2 regions of the Actinophytocola sediminis genome follow, and region 2 is predicted to be linked to the other one. Evidence: riboswitches for the same ligand, from Rfam matches in the RefSeq annotation. Region 2 holds a riboswitch; the other holds the start of a gene.
The links. A riboswitch is a leader RNA that binds a small molecule or an ion and turns the genes downstream of it on or off. The one in region 2 is predicted to bind thiamine pyrophosphate.

Region 1: another riboswitch for thiamine pyrophosphate. It lies ahead of ACYVIP_RS28420 (thiamine ABC transporter substrate-binding protein); the one in region 2 lies ahead of thiO (glycine oxidase ThiO).

Annotation. Positions count from the first base shown of each region.
Region 1 is NZ_BAAGXS010000057.1:19,703-27,773, forward strand. Features, by position in the region: gene ACYVIP_RS28405 (alkaline phosphatase D family protein) at 1-1,289, shown strand, start outside; gene ACYVIP_RS28410 (alkaline phosphatase PhoX) at 1,352-2,497, shown strand; gene ACYVIP_RS28415 (4a-hydroxytetrahydrobiopterin dehydratase) at 2,498-2,815, opposite strand; TPP riboswitch at 2,861-2,974, shown strand; gene ACYVIP_RS28420 (thiamine ABC transporter substrate-binding protein) at 2,969-4,006, shown strand; gene ACYVIP_RS28425 (ABC transporter permease) at 3,982-5,580, shown strand; gene ACYVIP_RS28430 (ABC transporter ATP-binding protein) at 5,654-6,688, shown strand; gene ACYVIP_RS28435 (ABC transporter permease subunit) at 6,650-7,507, opposite strand; gene ACYVIP_RS28440 (ABC transporter ATP-binding protein) at 7,504-8,071, opposite strand, start outside.
Region 2 is NZ_BAAGXS010000077.1:48,056-56,126, reverse strand. Features, by position in the region: gene thiG (thiazole synthase) at 1-310, opposite strand, end outside; gene thiS (sulfur carrier protein ThiS) at 312-512, opposite strand; gene thiO (glycine oxidase ThiO) at 517-1,611, opposite strand; TPP riboswitch at 1,606-1,715, opposite strand; gene thiE (thiamine phosphate synthase) at 1,747-2,415, shown strand; gene ACYVIP_RS35280 (S1 family peptidase) at 2,463-3,368, opposite strand; gene ACYVIP_RS35275 (hypothetical protein) at 3,506-4,303, opposite strand; gene ACYVIP_RS35270 (threonine ammonia-lyase) at 4,423-5,373, shown strand; gene ACYVIP_RS35265 (YciI family protein) at 5,439-5,798, shown strand; gene ACYVIP_RS35260 (sigma-70 family RNA polymerase sigma factor) at 5,832-6,698, opposite strand; gene ACYVIP_RS35255 (MFS transporter) at 6,776-8,071, opposite strand, start outside.

The DNA of each region.
Region 1 (8,071 bases), on a different contig from region 2:
GCAGGACCGGTGTGGACGCGCTCGCCGCGTACGCCAGGCGGATGTTCGAGCAGGACGAGCTCGACTGGCCGGACTCCCTGCTGCTGGTCGGCGATCAGGTCTACGCCGACGAGACCACCAAGGCGACCAAGGAGTGGCTCGCGCGCCGCCGCGACCTCGCCCAGCCGCCGGGCCCCGAGGTCGCCGACTTCGAGGAGTACACCCGGCTCTACCACGAGTCCTGGTCATCGCCGCTGGTCCGCTGGCTGATGTCGACCGTGCCCACCTCGATGATCTTCGACGACCACGACGTGCGGGACGACTGGAACACCTCGCAGACCTGGCGCGACGAGATGGGCGCGACCGACTGGTGGCGCGACCGCGAGCGGGGCGCGCTGGCCTCGTACTGGATCTACCAGCACATCGGCAACCTGGCCCCGGCCGATCTCACCGAGGACGAGATCTACGACAAGGTGGTGACCGTCGGCCGCGACGGCGACGCCGCCGGGCTGTTACGCGAGTTCGCCGACCGGGCGGCCCAGGAGGTCAACGGGCGCAAGGGAACCCGGTGGAGCTACCGGCGCGACTTCGGCAACGTGCGGCTGCTCGCGATCGACACCCGCTCCGGCCGGATCCTCTCCGGCGGCACCCGGTCCATGGTCGGCGACGCCGAGTTCGACTGGATCGAGGACAACGCCGACGGGACCTACGACCACCTGCTGATCGGCTCGTCGCTGCCGTGGCTGATGCCGCACACGATCAGCCACCTCCAGTCGATGAACGAGGTCGCCTGCCGCCGGCCGGGCCGGCGCGGCCGGTTGGCGGAGAAGTTCCGCCAGGCCGCCGACCTGGAGCACTGGCCGTCGTTCCGCGCCTCCTCCGACCGGCTGTCCCGGCTGATCCTGCGGATCGCCAAGGGGGACGCGTCGACGGTGTGCGTGCTCTCCGGCGACGTGCACCACGTGTACGCGGCGCGGGCGAGCTTCCCGGTGCCGGTGAACGCCGCGGTGTTCCAGCTGACCTGCTCGCCGGTGCACAACCAGGTGCAACGGGTGTTGCGGCCGTTCTTCCAGCTGGCCTGGTGGCGGCCGCTGGCGGCGGTGGTCCGCTGGTGGATGCTGCGCTCGCCGGACATCGAGCCGATGCCGGTCGACTGGCGCAAAGTGTCCGGCCCGTTCTTCGGCAACGCGATCGCCGCGCTGCGCACCGACGGCCGGCACGCGGAGATGGTCGTCGAGCGGGCGGGCGGCAGCCGGGAAGCGCCGACGCTGGCGCCGTTGACCACGGTCGTGCTGACCGACCGGGCTTAGGCCGTTCGGCCCGCGCCGAAGGTCGCTTTTCGCGTTCGGGCGATCACGTTACGTTGCAAGACATGCGGCGACGAAGCTTTCTGCGGGTGTCGGTTGCCGGTTCGGCCGCGGCGGCCTTCGGTGGGGCCTCCTGGCTGAACGCGTTCGCCGCGGCGGCCGATCCGGGAGACGGTCCGTACGGGCCGCTGTTGCCCGCCGACGGCAACGGGTTGCTGCTCCCGTCCGGGTTCACCAGCCGGATCGTCGCGCGCACCGGGACCACGGTCGGCGACTCGGGCTATCCGTGGCACCCAGCGCCGGACGGCGGCGCGTGCTTCGCCGCCGAGGGCGGCGGTTGGGTCTACGTGTCCAACAGCGAGGTGCCGCTGGTCGGTGGCGCGGGCGCGATCCGGTTCGACGCCGCCGGGGCCGTCGTGGACGCCTACCGGATCCTCGACGGCACCAACGTGAACTGCGCCGGCGGCGCGACCCCGTGGCAGACCTGGCTGTCCTGCGAGGAGGTCGACCGCGGCGAGGTGTTCGAGACCGACCCGTTCGGCGTCGCGGACCCGATCGTGCGGCCGGCCATGGGCGTGTTCAAGCACGAGGCGTGCGCGGTGGACGCCGACCGGCAGGTGATCTACCTCACCGAGGACGTGCCGGACGGCGGCTTCTACCGGTTCACGCCGACGACCTGGCCGGACCTGTCGGCCGGCGCGCTGGAGGTCATGCTCGGCGAGCCGGACCAGACCAGCGGCCAGGTCACCTGGGCGCCAGTGCCCGATCCCTCGGCGTCCCAGGAGGCCACCCGCTACCAGGTCGCCGGCACGCTGCCCTTCGACGGCGGCGAGGGCTGCTACTACGCGGCCGGCACGTGCTGGTTCACCACCAAGGGCGACAACCGGGTCTGGGCCTACGACGCGGCGGCCGGCACGCTCGGCCTCACCTACGACGACGACACCCCGCTGGCCGGCGTGGACAACGTGACCGGCGCGGCCAACGGTGACCTGTTCGTCGCCGAGGACGGCGGCAACCTGGAGATCTGCGTGATCACGCCCGATGCCGTGGTCGCGCCGTTCGTGCGGGTCGACGGCCATTCGCGGTCGGAGATCACCGGCCCGGCGTTCAGCCCGGACGGCACGCGGCTGTACTTCTCGTCCCAGCGCGGCTCGTCCGGGCTGCCGACCGGCGGCGTCACGTTCGAGGTCGCCGGGCCGTTCCGGAGCTGATCACTCCGGCGCGGTCGCCACCGCGTCCAGCACGGCGTCGATGACGCCGTCGATTCCCTCGGCCAGCGTCACGTCGTAGGCCGTGATGCCACTCTCGGAGTGCGTCGTACAGCGGAACGTGACCGTCCGCCAACGGATGTCGATGTCGGGGTGATGGTTGAGGTCCTCGGCGATCTCGGCCACGCGGTTCACAACCTGGATGGCCTGCGGAAAGTCGGCTAGCTCAACCGTCCGCTCGAAAGCGCCGTCGGCCAGCCGCCACTTCCGCAGGCGACCGAGCGCTTTCCCCTTGGCTTCGTCAGAGAGCAGTTCGGGCATGCCCCCATGGTGGCCCCTGTGCACCCGAAGCGCACCGGTAGGCTGGCTGTTCACCACGGGAGTCCGGTGTAGCGCCGGGCTGAGAGGAGGGCTCGCAGCCCTCGACCGTCGAACCTGATCCGGGTCATGCCGGCGCAGGGAGAGAGGACGAACATGTTACGCACAACCGTGCTCGCGCTCGTGTTGGTCACGTCGCTCACCGGCTGCACGCTGATGTCCGAGGACTCGGCGGAGGACGGCGAACGGCGGGTGGTGCTGGCCACGCACGACTCGTTCGCGATGAGCCAGGAGGTGCTCGACGCGTTCCGGGACAAGTCCGGCATCACCATCGACGTGCGCCGGCTGGGCGACGCCGGCGCGCTCACCAACCAGCTGGTGCTCACCAAGGACAACCCGGTCGCCGACCTGGCCTACGGCGTGGACACCACGTTCGCCTCGCGGGCGCTGACCGAGGACGTGTTCGCCGAGTACCGCAGCGCCGAGGCCGAGCACGGCCCGCAGCGCTACGCCATCGAGGACGGCGACCGGCTGACGGCCGTGGACGTCGGGGACGTGTGCGTCAACATCGACCCGGCCGCGTTGGCGGCCAAGGGCCTGGCCGAGCCCGCGAGCTACGCCGACCTCACCCGCCCCGAATACCACGGCATGTTGGTGGTCGAAGACCCGGCGACGTCCTCGCCGGGCCTCGCGTTCCTGCTCGGCACGATCGCCGCGCTCGGGGACGGCTGGCAGGAGTACTGGACGGCGCTGAAGGACCGCGGGGTGCTGGTGGTCAGCGGCTGGGAGGAGGCCTACACCCAGGAGTTCTCCGGCTCGGCCGGCAAGGGACCTCGGCCGCTCGTGGTGTCCTACGCGTCCTCGCCGGCGGCCGAGATCGACGAGGACGGCACGCCGCGCACGAAGGCCTTGCTGGACACGTGTTTCCGGCAGGTCGAGTACGCCGGGGTGCTGGCCGGGGCGGCGAACGCCGAGGACGCCAGGGCGGTGCTGGACTTCCTGCTGTCGCGGGAGTTCCAGGAGCAGGTGCCCGACCAGATGTACGTGTACCCGGCGCGATCCGACGTCGAGTTGCCGGCGGCCTGGCAGCACGCCGCCCCGCAGCCGACGACGGCCGGTGAGCTCGACCCGGCCGAGATCGCGAAGAACCGGGAGCGGTGGATCGACGAGTGGCGCGCGCTCGTTCAGGGCTGAGCCCCTGGCTGCCGGTCGCGGCGGCGGTGCCGCTGGGGTTCCTGGCGGTGTTCTTCGTGTGGCCGGTGGTGGCGATCCTGCGGCTGGGCTTCGCCGACGGCGAGGTGCTGTCGGTGCTCGCCTCGGCGCAGACCTGGCGGCTGGTCGGGTTCACCGTGGCGCAGGCGGCCGCGTCGACCGCGTTGGCGGTGCTCGCCGGCCTGCCGGTGGCCTACCTGTTGGCGCGGACGTCGTTGCCGGGGCTGGGACTTGTCCGGGTGGCGGTGCTGGTGCCGTTCGTGCTGCCGACCGTGGTGGTGGGGTTGGCGTTCCGGACGCTGTTGCCCGACGGCGGGGTGCTGGCGATCGTGCTGGCGAACGCGTTCTTCAACGTGGCGGTGGTCGCGCGCACGGTCGCCGGCCTGTGGTCGCATGTGGACAGACGGGCGGCGGACGCTGCCCGGTCGCTCGGCGCGTCGCCGGTGCGGGCGTTCGTCTCGGTGACCCTGCCCGCGATCGCGCCCGCCCTCGCCTCGGCCGCGGCGGTGGTGTTCCTGTTCTGTGCCACCAGTTTCGGCGTCGTGCTGATCCTCGGCGGGTCGCGTTACCGGACGCTGGAGACCGAGATCTACCTGCGCACGGTGGAGTTGCTCGACCTGTCGGGGGCCGCGGCGCTGTCGTTGGTGCAGTTGGCGGCGGTGGTGGCGGCGTTGACCGTCGGCGCGCTCGCCCGGCGGCGCGGGGAGTCGGCGCTGCGGTTGCGTGGGCGGGCGTCGGTGGCGCGGCGGCCGCGCGGGGCGTTGTCGGTGTCGGTGGTCGCGGTGGCGGTGGGCGTGGTGTGCCTGTTGCTGGTGCCGATCGTGGTGCTGGTCGCCAGGTCGTTCGCCGGCGGGTTCGCCGGGTACCGGGCGCTGGCGGGGTTCGGCTACCAGGGTTCGCTGCAGGTGTCCGGCCTGGACGCGGCGCTGAACTCGGTGCGGGCGGCCGCGGACGCGACCGTGCTCGCGGTGTTCCTCGGGGTGGTGGCGTGTGTGGTGTTGGTGTCGCTGTCCAGGGCGCGGGTGCCGCGCGGGGTGGTGGAGGGCATGGACACCGCGCTGATGCTGCCGTTGGGGGTGTCGGCGGTGACCGTCGGCTTCGGGTATCTGGTGACGCTGGACATGTTGCCTGGCGATCTGCGGACCTCGCCCGCGCTGGTGCCGCTGGCCCAGGCGCTGGTGGTGACGCCGCTGGTGATCCGGATGCTGTTGCCGGTGCTGCGCTCGATCGACCCTCGGCTGCGCCAGGCGGCGGCGTCGCTCGGCGCGTCGCCGGGGCGGGTGTGGCGGGAGGTCGACGTGCCGATGGCCGGGCGGGCGCTGCTGACCTCGGCCGGGTTCGGCTACGTGGTGGCGCTCGGCGAGTTCGGCGCGACGAGCTTTCTGGCCCGGCCGGACACCGCGACGTTGCCGGTGGCGATCGCGCGGCTGATCTCCCGGCCGGGTGAGCTGAACAACCAGATGGCCTACGCGGCGTGCACGTTGTTGATCGTGGTGACGGTGGCGGCGGTGGTGCTGGTCGAGTCGGCCGGCCGGTCGCGGGTCGGGGAGTTCTGATGTCCGCAGCGTTGGGCTCACGTGTCGGGAGCGTTGGACTCGCGGGTGGGCTGACGGGGGCGAGGAGGTCTGAATGGCGCTGACGGTGGCTGGTCTGACGGTGGTCTACGGGGCGTTGACCGCGGTGTCCGATGTGGACCTGCGGGTGGGTGACGGCGAGGTGCTGGCGTTGCTCGGGCCGTCGGGCTGTGGCAAGTCGACGCTGCTGCGGGCGGTGGCCGGGCTTGAGCCGGCAGGTGGGCGGGTGTGCTGGGACGGGGCCGATCTGGCCGGGGTGCCGGTGCACCGGCGGGGCTTCGGGCTGGTGTTCCAGGACGGTCAGCTGTTCCCGCATCGGGACGTGGCCGGCAACGTGGAGTTCGGCCTGCGGATGCGGAAGGTGGCCGACCGGGCGGAGCGCACGGCCGAGCTGCTGGCGATGGTCGGCCTCGCCGGCTACGAGCGGCGACCGGTGACCGAGCTGTCCGGCGGGGAGGCGCAGCGGGTGGCGCTGGCACGCGCGTTGGCGCCCCGGCCGAGGCTGCTGCTGCTCGACGAGCCGTTGTCGGCGTTGGACCGGGTGCTGCGTGAGCAGTTGGCGCTGGACCTGGCCAGGGTGCTGGCCACGACCGGCACCACGGCGCTGGTGGTGACCCATGACCATGACGAGGCGTTCACCCTGGCCGACCGGGTGGCGGTGATGCGGGCGGGCCGGATCACCCAGGTCGGTCCGCCGGCGCGGGTGTGGCGCCGGCCGGCGGACGAGGAGACGGCCCGGTTCCTCGGCTGCGGGCAGATCCTGGACGGCGTGGTGGCCGACGGGGTCGCCGAGTGCGCGCTGGGGTCGGTGGCGCTGCCGTGGGCACCGGCGGGCCGGGTCCGCCTCGGGCTGCGCCCGACCGCGCTGCGCCCGTCGACGACGGGGATCGCCGGGGAGGTCGTGCACCGGGTGCACCGCCGCGACCACACCCGGCTCCAGGTCCGGCTGACCGGTCAGCGGATCGTGGTCGACGCGGTCGCCGGCATGGCGGACGCGCCCGAGGTGGGCAGCACGATTCACCTGAGCCTGGCCCAGGACGGCATCGCGGTGCTAGCCGTCGCGGGTGGTGATCCTGGCCAGGGCGAGTGAGTAGCCGATGGCGATGTAGCACAGGGCGCGCAACAGGCTCTCGGTCATGCCGTCGGTGGGCATCGGGTCGCGCACGACGTCGGTCAGCGCGGTCCAGCCATCGGTGATCAGGAACGGGTGCAGCCAGTCGAGGGACGAGATCTCGCCGAGCACGCTGAACACGATGATGCCGCCGACCGACGCGGCCAGCACCACCAGCGGGTGATCGGTGCAGGTGGACACCGCCAGCGCGACCGCGGCCACGCCCCACACCTGGACGGTGACCAGCATGGCCATCAGCGCGATCCGCCCCAGCGACGGCAGGACCGGCAGTGTCGTGCCGGAGATGGTCAACATGCCGTCGCTGCCGAGCAGCACCACGCCGGCGACGACGCTGACCACCGTCAGCACCGCGACCGCGAGCAGGCACAACGTCGCGACCCCGAACGCCTTGACCGCCAGCAGCCGGGGTCGGCTGACCGGCGCCAGCAGGAGGTTGCGCAGCCCGCCGGTCGACGCCTCACCGGCGATCGCGTCCGCCGACCACATCGAGCCGATCAGCGGCAGCAGCATCGACAGCGCCAGCAGCAGCACCAGGACCGGCAGCACCAGGCCGTTGCCGGCGACCATCGACGCGATCCCCTCGATGGCCGCGTCGCCACCGCCGCGGGCCGACCCGGCCGCGATCGAGATGCTCACGCCGGCGATCACCGGCACCAGCGCGAGACCACCCAGGGTGATCACCGTGCGCGGCCGGCGCAGCATGAAGCGCAGCTCGGAGCGCAGCAGCCGGCCGAGCGGGGCCCGGACCCGGACCGGGGCCATCGTCGCGGCGGTCATCGGGACACCTCCTCGTCCAGTAGGTCGTCCACGTCGGACAGGCCGTGTTCGGTGGCCTCGGTCTCGGTCAGCCGGGTGAACAGGTCCTCCAGGCCGGTGCGCTGGCGGCGCACCTCGTGCACCGCGACGTCGGCCCGCACCAGGGTGGCCACGACATCGGGCGCGGTGGACGCGGTCAGGTCGGCGTAGACGCCGTCTGGCGTCGCGCGGGCCGGGATCCGGTTGTCCCGCAGGGCGTTCACCGCGACGGTGACGTCCGGGGTGGACACCACCAGACCGGTGCTGCCCGACTCCAGCAGCTCCCGCAGCCCGCCCTGGGCGACCACCGACCCCCGGTGCAACACCGCGACGTGCGTGCAGGTGGCCTCCACCTCGGCGAGCAGGTGGGAGGAGACCAGCACGGTGGTGCCGGCGGCGTGCAGGTCGGCGATCACCGCGCGGACCTCCCGGGTGCCGGCCGGGTCGAGGCCGTTGGTCGGCTCGTCGAGCACGATCATCCTGCGCGGCACGAGCAGGGCGGCTGCCAGGCCGAGGCGTTGCTTCATGCCAAGTGAGTAGCCGCGG
Region 2 (8,071 bases):
CGTCGGCCACCACCTCCAGTTTGATCCAGTCCGTGCCGAGGGCCTCGCGGGCCAGGCGCGCGGTCAGCACGGCCGCCTCGGCGCTGCGGCAGCCCGCGGTGTTGGGCAGCAGGTCGATGCCCAGCCTGCCCAACAGGTCCAGCACACCGGTGCCGCCGTCGACGTCCACCCGGCGGATGGCCACCGTCGTCAGCTCGGTCCCGGACGCGACCAGCGCGCGCTCCAGCACGGCCAGGTTCGACGCACCACCGGTGCCGGTGATCAGCCGCGACGAGTACTCGCGGTCGGCGATGAGCAACGGGTCGTCCATGTCAGCCTCCCTGCACCGCGGTCAGCACCTCGACCACGGCCGCGTCCGGCAGCACGGTCCTGGCATGCCACGCCCTGGTCACGACCTCGCCGTTCACCGCCACCGCGATCCCGGCCGCCGGCATACCGAGCCCGGCCAGCAGGTCGGCCACGGTCGCGCCGTCGGCGACCGCGTGCACCTCACCATTGACTGTTACCTTCATCACGTCACCTTTTCGTCGGGATGTGCCGGGCGGGGTCGGCCACCGCCACCGGCGCCGGCGGGTCCTCCCCGACGACCAGCGCACGTACCGCGGCCGCGGTGATCGGCGCGAGCAGCAGCCCGTTGCGGTGATGCCCTGCGGCCACCAGCACACCGGGCTCGACCCAGCCGACCAGCGGCAGGTTGTCCCGGCTGCCGGCCCGCAACCCGGCCGCGCACTCGGTCAGGCCGTACTCCGCGATGCCGGGCAGCACCCGCTCGGCGTCGGCGAGCAGGTCCCGCACGCCGCCGACGGTCACCTCCTCGTCGAACCCCGTCTCGTACTGGGTTGCCCCGAGCACCAGCTCGCCGCCACGCCTGGGCACCAGGTACAGCGGCCGGGACTCGACCAGCGCGCGCACGGTGTGGCGCACCGGCACCTCGCCCGCCCTCGCCCGCAACCGCAGGATCTCGCCCTTGACCGGGCGCACCGCCCCGGCCAGCGCCGGATGCAGCGCCGCCGACCACGCGCCGGCGGCGATCACCACGGTGTCGCACCGGATCGGGGCATCGTCGGCGAGGCGGACCGCGCCCGGCTCGACCTGTTCAGCACGCCGCCGGTCGAACCGGACGCCGCGGTCAGCACACCGCGTGCCGAGTCGGCGCAACAACTCCCGGTTGTCCACGGCCAGGTCCCCGGGAACTAACAGTCCACTTCGGACATTCGGGCTGAGTGCCGGTTCGAGTGCGCGAAGCTCCCGGCCGGGCAGCCGGCGCACCGAACGGCCCCGGGAGGCGAGGAACTCGGCGAGCATCTCCTGCTGGCCGGCGTCGGCCGCGTCGAAGGCGGCCGCGATCGTCCCCTCGGTACGCAGGTCGACATCCAGTTCGGCGGCGAACTCCGGCCACCCGTCCAGGGACGCGGCGCCGAGCTCGAGCAGGTCCTCCTCACCTGGCCAGGCCTCGGTGATCGGCGCGAGCATCCCACCGGCCACCCAGGACGCACCGGCGTCCGGTTGGGGATCGAGCAGCGTCACGTCGTGGTCGGCGGCCAGTCGCCAGGCGACCGACAGGCCGATCACGCCGCCACCCACGACGACGATCTTTCCGTTGAACCTCAAGGCACACACGCTCCCTGCGCCGGCATGATCCGGATCAGGTTCGACGGTCGGGATCGGCGGATCCCCTCTCAGCCCGGTACCTCCGGACTCCCGTGCGGACCACCTCCACCGTAGCGCACGGGATAGCGTGCGGGGATGCCTGGACTTGACGGAGATCGGATCCGCCGCCGGCTGGCGGACGCGCGGCTGTACCTGTGCACGGGCCTGCGGCCGGACCTGGCCGAGTTCGCGGACGCGGCGCTGGCCGGCGGTGTGGACGTGCTCCAGCTACGCGACAAACGCGACGGCGTGCCGCTGGAGGCGGCCGAGGAGCTGGCCGCGCTCGCGGTGCTGGCGCAGGCCTGCGCCCGGCACGGCGCGTTGCTGGCGGTGAACGACCGGGCGGACATCGCGCTGGCTGCCAAGGCGGACATCCTGCACCTCGGCCAGGACGACCTGCCGGTACCGGTGGCCAGGCGGATCCTCGGCGAACAGATCGTCATCGGCCGCTCGACCCACGACCTCGCCCAGGCCACGGCCGCCGCCGGGGAGCCCGGCGTGGACTACTTCTGCACCGGCCCGTGCTGGCCGACGCCGACCAAGCCCGGCCGCCCGGCACCCGGCCTCGACCTGGTCACCGCGACCGCGGCGACCGCGACCGACCGGCCGTGGTTCGCCATCGGCGGCATCGACGAGACCCGGCTGCCGGCCGTACTCGCCGCCGGGGCCACCCGGGTGGTCGTGGTGCGCGCGATCACCGAGGCCGACGACCCGCAGGCCGCAGCCGCCCGACTCGCGGGCGCGCTGCGGCCAGCGGGAACCTGAACGCGGCGGACGGGCCGGCAGGGTCGGCCCGTCCGCCGCCGGGTTGGTCAGCCGGTGTACAGCGTCAGGCCGTACACGCTGAGCACCTCGGGCACGGGTTGGAAGAACGTCGTGCCACCGGAGCTGCAGTTACCGGAACCACCGGAGGTGAGACCGACCGCACGCACGGTCGTGCCGCTCGGCCGGGTCACCAGCGAACCGCCGGAGTCACCAGGCTCAGCACACACGTTGGTCTGAATCACCTGGTTGACACAGCCCTGGGAGTAACACACCGTCGTGTTCGGGTTGGTGACGGTGCCACAGTGCCAGCCGGTCGTCGAGCCGGAACGGCACACGGCCATGCCGGACGTCGCGTTCGTCGCGCCGGTGACCGTGACGTCACTGCCGGACGAGTAACGGTCGACCAGGGCCGTGGAGGCGGCCGAGGAGGACGTCACCCGGATGATGCCGTAGTCGTTGCCGGGGAACGACGAGCCGGCGACGGTGCCGATCGTGCCGCCACTGCCCGACCAGGTGCCGCCGAGGGCGGTGCAGTGGCCGGCGGTGATCACGTAGCGGGTGCTGCCGGAGCGGGCGTTGAAGCCCGCCGAGCAGCGGGAACCGCTGGAGGTCGTGATCGCCTGGCCGCCGATGATGTTCCAGTACGGCTTGGGTGCCTCGGCGACCTTGTCGATCGTCACGGCGCCCGCGCCGAGGTCCTTGGCCCAGTCCGCGACGCCGGCATCGCTGCCGTGCACCGAGACCACCATGGACTTCGACTTCTCGTCGACGTACCAGGCGGTCACCGTGCTCGGCCGGGTGTCGGCGGCCTCGTTCATGTTGACCTGTGCGGCGGCCAGTTCGGTGATGGTCGGGGCCACGGGGGCCGCGGTGGCCGGTGCGGTCATCGTGAGTGCCACGCCGGCTGCCAGCAGGCCGACACTCACCACGCTCGCGAAGTTGCTGCGTTTCATCAGCGTTCTCCTTGTGTTGGGTAGCAGGGGACCCGAGAACGCTGCTGAAACTATTAATTCGAAGTGGTGTTCGGATAGGGGCCGTTCGGGGGCAACAGTTGCCATAAAGCCACGGGGTGACTACCGGCAGTAAAACGTCAGCCGGACGGCGGGGGCACCGAGTCCGTGGTGGTCGGCGGGTCGCTGGTGGTCGGCACCTCGGTCGTGGTCTCCGGTTCGCTGGACTGCGCCGGCGGGTCGGTCGGGGCCTCGCCGGTCGGTTCGGCGGTCGTGGTGTCCGTCGGTGTCGGCGCCGGGGCGTCGGCCGGGTCGTCGCTGGTGGCCGGTGGGGTCGAGGTCTCGCTCGGGGCCGGTGGGGGGTTCTCGTCGCGCTCGCCGGCCGGGCGGGGCTGGATGATCTCGCTGAGGGTGGTGCCGTCGCCGCCCGACAGCGGCTCGCCGCGCAGCCATTCCACGCCGGTGATCACCGCCATGCCGACGACGAAGGCCAGCACGCTGCCGAGCACCATGACCGGCCACACCCGCCGCCGCGCCGCCGGCTGGCCGGGTGCACCGGCATCGGTGGCATCGGTACCGATGCCGTCGTTCACCGTGGGCTGCGCGGTTTCCGTGCTGTCGCCCGGTTTCGCCTCGGGGTCGGTCGGCGCGGTGTCCGTGCCGGGTGTCGGCTCGGGGGTCTGTTCGGTCATGGTGACCGAGGTCGACCCGGCGCGGGTGACCACCCTGGTGCGTACGTGGAGCACGCTTTCCTTGGTGCGCTGGATGGATCGCAGGTACCAGACGCCGCCAAGCGTGCTGACCACGCTCGCGACCCCCGCCCCCACCACGGTCCCGGCCACGCCCATCGTCGAGCCCAACAGCGCGGCGGTGACCGCGGCCAGCGCGCTGGCCGCGACCTGACTTGGCCGAATACGCTCGGTGTCCTTGTCGCTCATGATCCTTTCCCAGGCCGGTTCTACCCACTAGCACAACACGCACGCCAGCCACACAGTTTCCGCCACCTACCAATGGTGAGCAAGCACACAGTCCTTTGTGGACAGTGCATACTCTGATCGTGAAGCTGATTACCGTCGAGGATGTCGACGCCGCCGCCGACCACGTCCGGACGACCGCGGTGCGCACTCCGCTGCTGCCATGCGATCTGGCCGATCCGGACCGTCCACTGTGGCTCAAGCCGGAGAACCTGCAGCCGATCGGCGCGTTCAAGATCCGCGGCGCCACCAACGCGATCGCCAGGATCCCGACCGACGCCCGGCCGGCGGGCGTGGTCGCGTACTCCAGCGGGAACCACGCGCAGGCGGTCGCCTACGTGGCGAAGCTGTTCGGCCTGCCGGCGGTGATCGTGGTGCCGGAGAACACCCCGCCGATGAAGATCGCCGCCACCCGGGGGCACGGCGCGGAGGTCGTCGTGGTCCCGATCACCGACCGGGAGACCGTCGCGCAGCGCCTGGTCGCCGAGCGCGGCGCGACGCTGATCCCGCCGTTCGACCACCCGGACGTCATCGCCGGCCAGGGCACCGTCGGCCTGGAGATCGCCGCCGACCTGCCCGACGTCGACGTCGTGCTGGTCCCGGTGAGCGGCGGCGGCCTGGCCGCCGGCGTGGCGACCGCGATCAAGGCCCGCTGCCCGCACGCGGCGGTGATCGGCGTCGAGCCCGCGCTCGCCGCCGACGCGACCGAGAGCTTCGCCGCCGGCCACCGCGTGCCCTGGAGCGACCACGACCGGGCGCGCACCATCGCCGACGGCCTGCGCGCCGCCCCGTCCGAGCTGACCTTCGCCCACCTGCGCGCCCGGCTGGACGCCATGGTCACGGTGACCGAGGACGAGATCCGCGCCGCGGTGACCACGCTGGCCACCAGCGCCCGCCTGGTGGCCGAGCCGAGCGGCGCGGTGACCACCGCCGCCTACCTGCACCGGGCCGCCGACCTGCCGAAGGGCCGCACGGTGGCCGTCGTCTCCGGCGGCAACCTCGACCGCGCGCTGCTGGCCGAACTGCTCGGCTGACCCCGGCTGTCACATCGGCCGGCCGCGCGGGCTCATGGGGTTACCGACCCCATGAGGAGGACAGGATGCAGTTCGTACTGGTCATCTACCACGGCGACTACCCGCCGCCGGGCACGCCGGGATGGGACGCGCTCGCCAAGGAGGACCGCGACGCGGCCTACGTCGACTACGCCGCCCTCAACGCGCTGGACAACGTGCACGGCATGCCGCCGTTCGGCCTGCCGGAGAACGCGACGACCGTGCGGGTGGCCGACGGCGCGACCATCACCGCCGACGGCCCGTACGTCGGCATCAAGGGCGCGGTCGGCGGGGTCATGGTGGTCGAGGCCGATGACCTGGACGCGGCGGTCGCCATCGCCGCCAGGGTGCCCCAGGCCCGGCTGGGTGGCGCGGTCGAGGTGCGGCCGTCCGCGAAGTACTGGTGAGTCCGGCGGGCCCGATGCGCGGCACCGGGCCCGTCAGTCCCCCGCCACCACCTCGGCGGCCAGCCGGCCGACCCGGTCGGGGTCGTGCACGATGTCGATCCGGACGATCCGGTCGCCGGCCACGGCGAAGGCCATCACCGAGAACGGCCGCCCGTCACGGGTGATCACCGCACCGACCGCGCCGTTGACCAGTGCCGGCAACAGCGCACCGCCGCGCGGCACCCTGGCCTGCCTGGCCACGGCCTCCCCGCCACGCACCACGATCGGCGGCCCGGCGGCGCCGAGGTCGGTGCGCAGCACCACGTCCGGATCGAGCACCTGGAGCAGGGCGTCGAAGTCACCGGCGTGCGCGGCGGCGTAGAAGGCGTAGACCACCCGCCGCTGCCGGGCCAGATCCGGCGCGGCGGGCAGCTCGGCGCCGCTCACTCGCCGCCGCGCCCGGCTGGCGAGCTGCCGGGCCGCGCCCGGGGAGCGGCCGACGATGCCGGCGATCTCCTCGAAGGGCAGCTCGAACATGTCGTGCAGCACGAACGCCAGCCGCTCGGCCGGGGTGAGCTGGTCGAGCACCACGAGCATGGCCAGGCCGACCGAGTCGGCGAGCAACGCCTCCTGCTCGGGGTCGAGGTCGCCGTCCGGGATGATCACCGGGTCGAGCGGGTAGGCGTCCTCCTGGCGGCGCCGGCGAGAGCGCAGCAGGTGCAGGCACTCCCTGGCGACCACGGTGGTCAGCCAGCCGCCGAGGTTGACGATCGCGTCCGCGTCCGACCGGCTCAGCCGCAGCCACGCGTCCTGTACGGCGTCCTCGGCCTCGGCCAGCGAGCCGAGCATCCGGTAGGCCACCGCCCGCAGTCGCGGTCGGTGCTGCTCGAAACGCTCGGCCAGCCAGTCGTGCTCATCCATCGGTCACCCATCCTCACCATCGCCACGGCTCATCTCCTGGATGAACCCTGGGACCGCCCGAATGTGACCGGCCCCGCTCAGGCGGGCTGGCGGGTGGTCGGCGCCACGTGGGTCGGCGGGCTGACGATGCCGCAGTGCAGGCACTCCCCCGGGCCAGGCGCCTCCGGGGTGCGCGCCGGCGGGGCCGCGAGCACGTCGTTGCGCACGCCGAGCGCGAGCAGCCCCCCGCCGACCGCGAGCCCCGCGCACAGCCACATCGCCAGCTGCCAGCTCGACGTCAGCGCCGCCGGGTCGGCATAGGCCTCGCCGTGCAGGCCGATCGCGGCCGGCAGCACCGCCACCGCCAGCAGCCCACCGGTCCGCGCGATCGCGTTGTTCACCCCCGAGGCCACCCCGGCGTGCCGGTCGGCGGCCGAGGCGAGCACGGTCGCGGTCACCGGGGCGACCACGATCACCAGCCCGAGCCCGAAGACCGCCATCGCCGGGAACACCACCAGCCAGTACGACGCGCCGGCCACCACCATGGTCAGCATCGCCATCCCGGTGGCCAGCACCAGCGGCCCGACCACGAGGAACCACTTCGGCCCGAACCGCTGCGCGAGCTTGCCCGACCGGGACGAGAACAGCAGCATCAGCACCGACATCGGCAGCCCGGCCAGGCCCGCCGCGGTCGGCGAGTAGCCGAGCGAGGTCTGCAGCTGGAGCACGAACAGCATCATCACGCCGCCAAGCGCCGCGTAGACCACGAACGTCAGCGCGTTGGCCACCACGAACGTCCGGTCGGCGAACAGGTCGGGCGGCACCAGCGGGTCCCGCGCCCGCAGCTGCACCAGGACGAACGACACCAGCGCGACCACGCCGACCACCAGCGACCCGAACACCAGGGGGTCGCCGAAGCCGCGGGCCGGGCCCTCGACCAGCGCGGCGGTCAGCCCGGCGAGGCCGAGCGCGGCGAGCACCGAGCCGAACACGTCCGGCCGGCCGCCGAGCTGCTGGTCACAGGACTCCGGCACGTGCCGGCGGGTGAACCAGACACAGGCCAGCGCGATCGGCACGTTCACCAGGAACGCCAGCCGCCACGACCACGCCTGCACCAGCAGGCCGCCGACCAGCGGCCCGAGCGCGCCCGCGATGCCGCCGAGGCCCGACCACGCGCCGATGGCCCGCGCCCGGTCGGTGCGCACGAACGAGGACTGGATGATCGCCAGCGCCCCCGGGGTGAGCAGCGCGCCGCCGACCCCCTGCAGCACGCGGGCGGCCACCAGCATCTCGGTGTTCACCGCGACGCCGCACAGCACCGAGGACACCCCGAACCAGGCGACGCCGATCAGGTAGATCCGCCGCCGCCCGTACCGGTCGCCGAGGGACCCGGC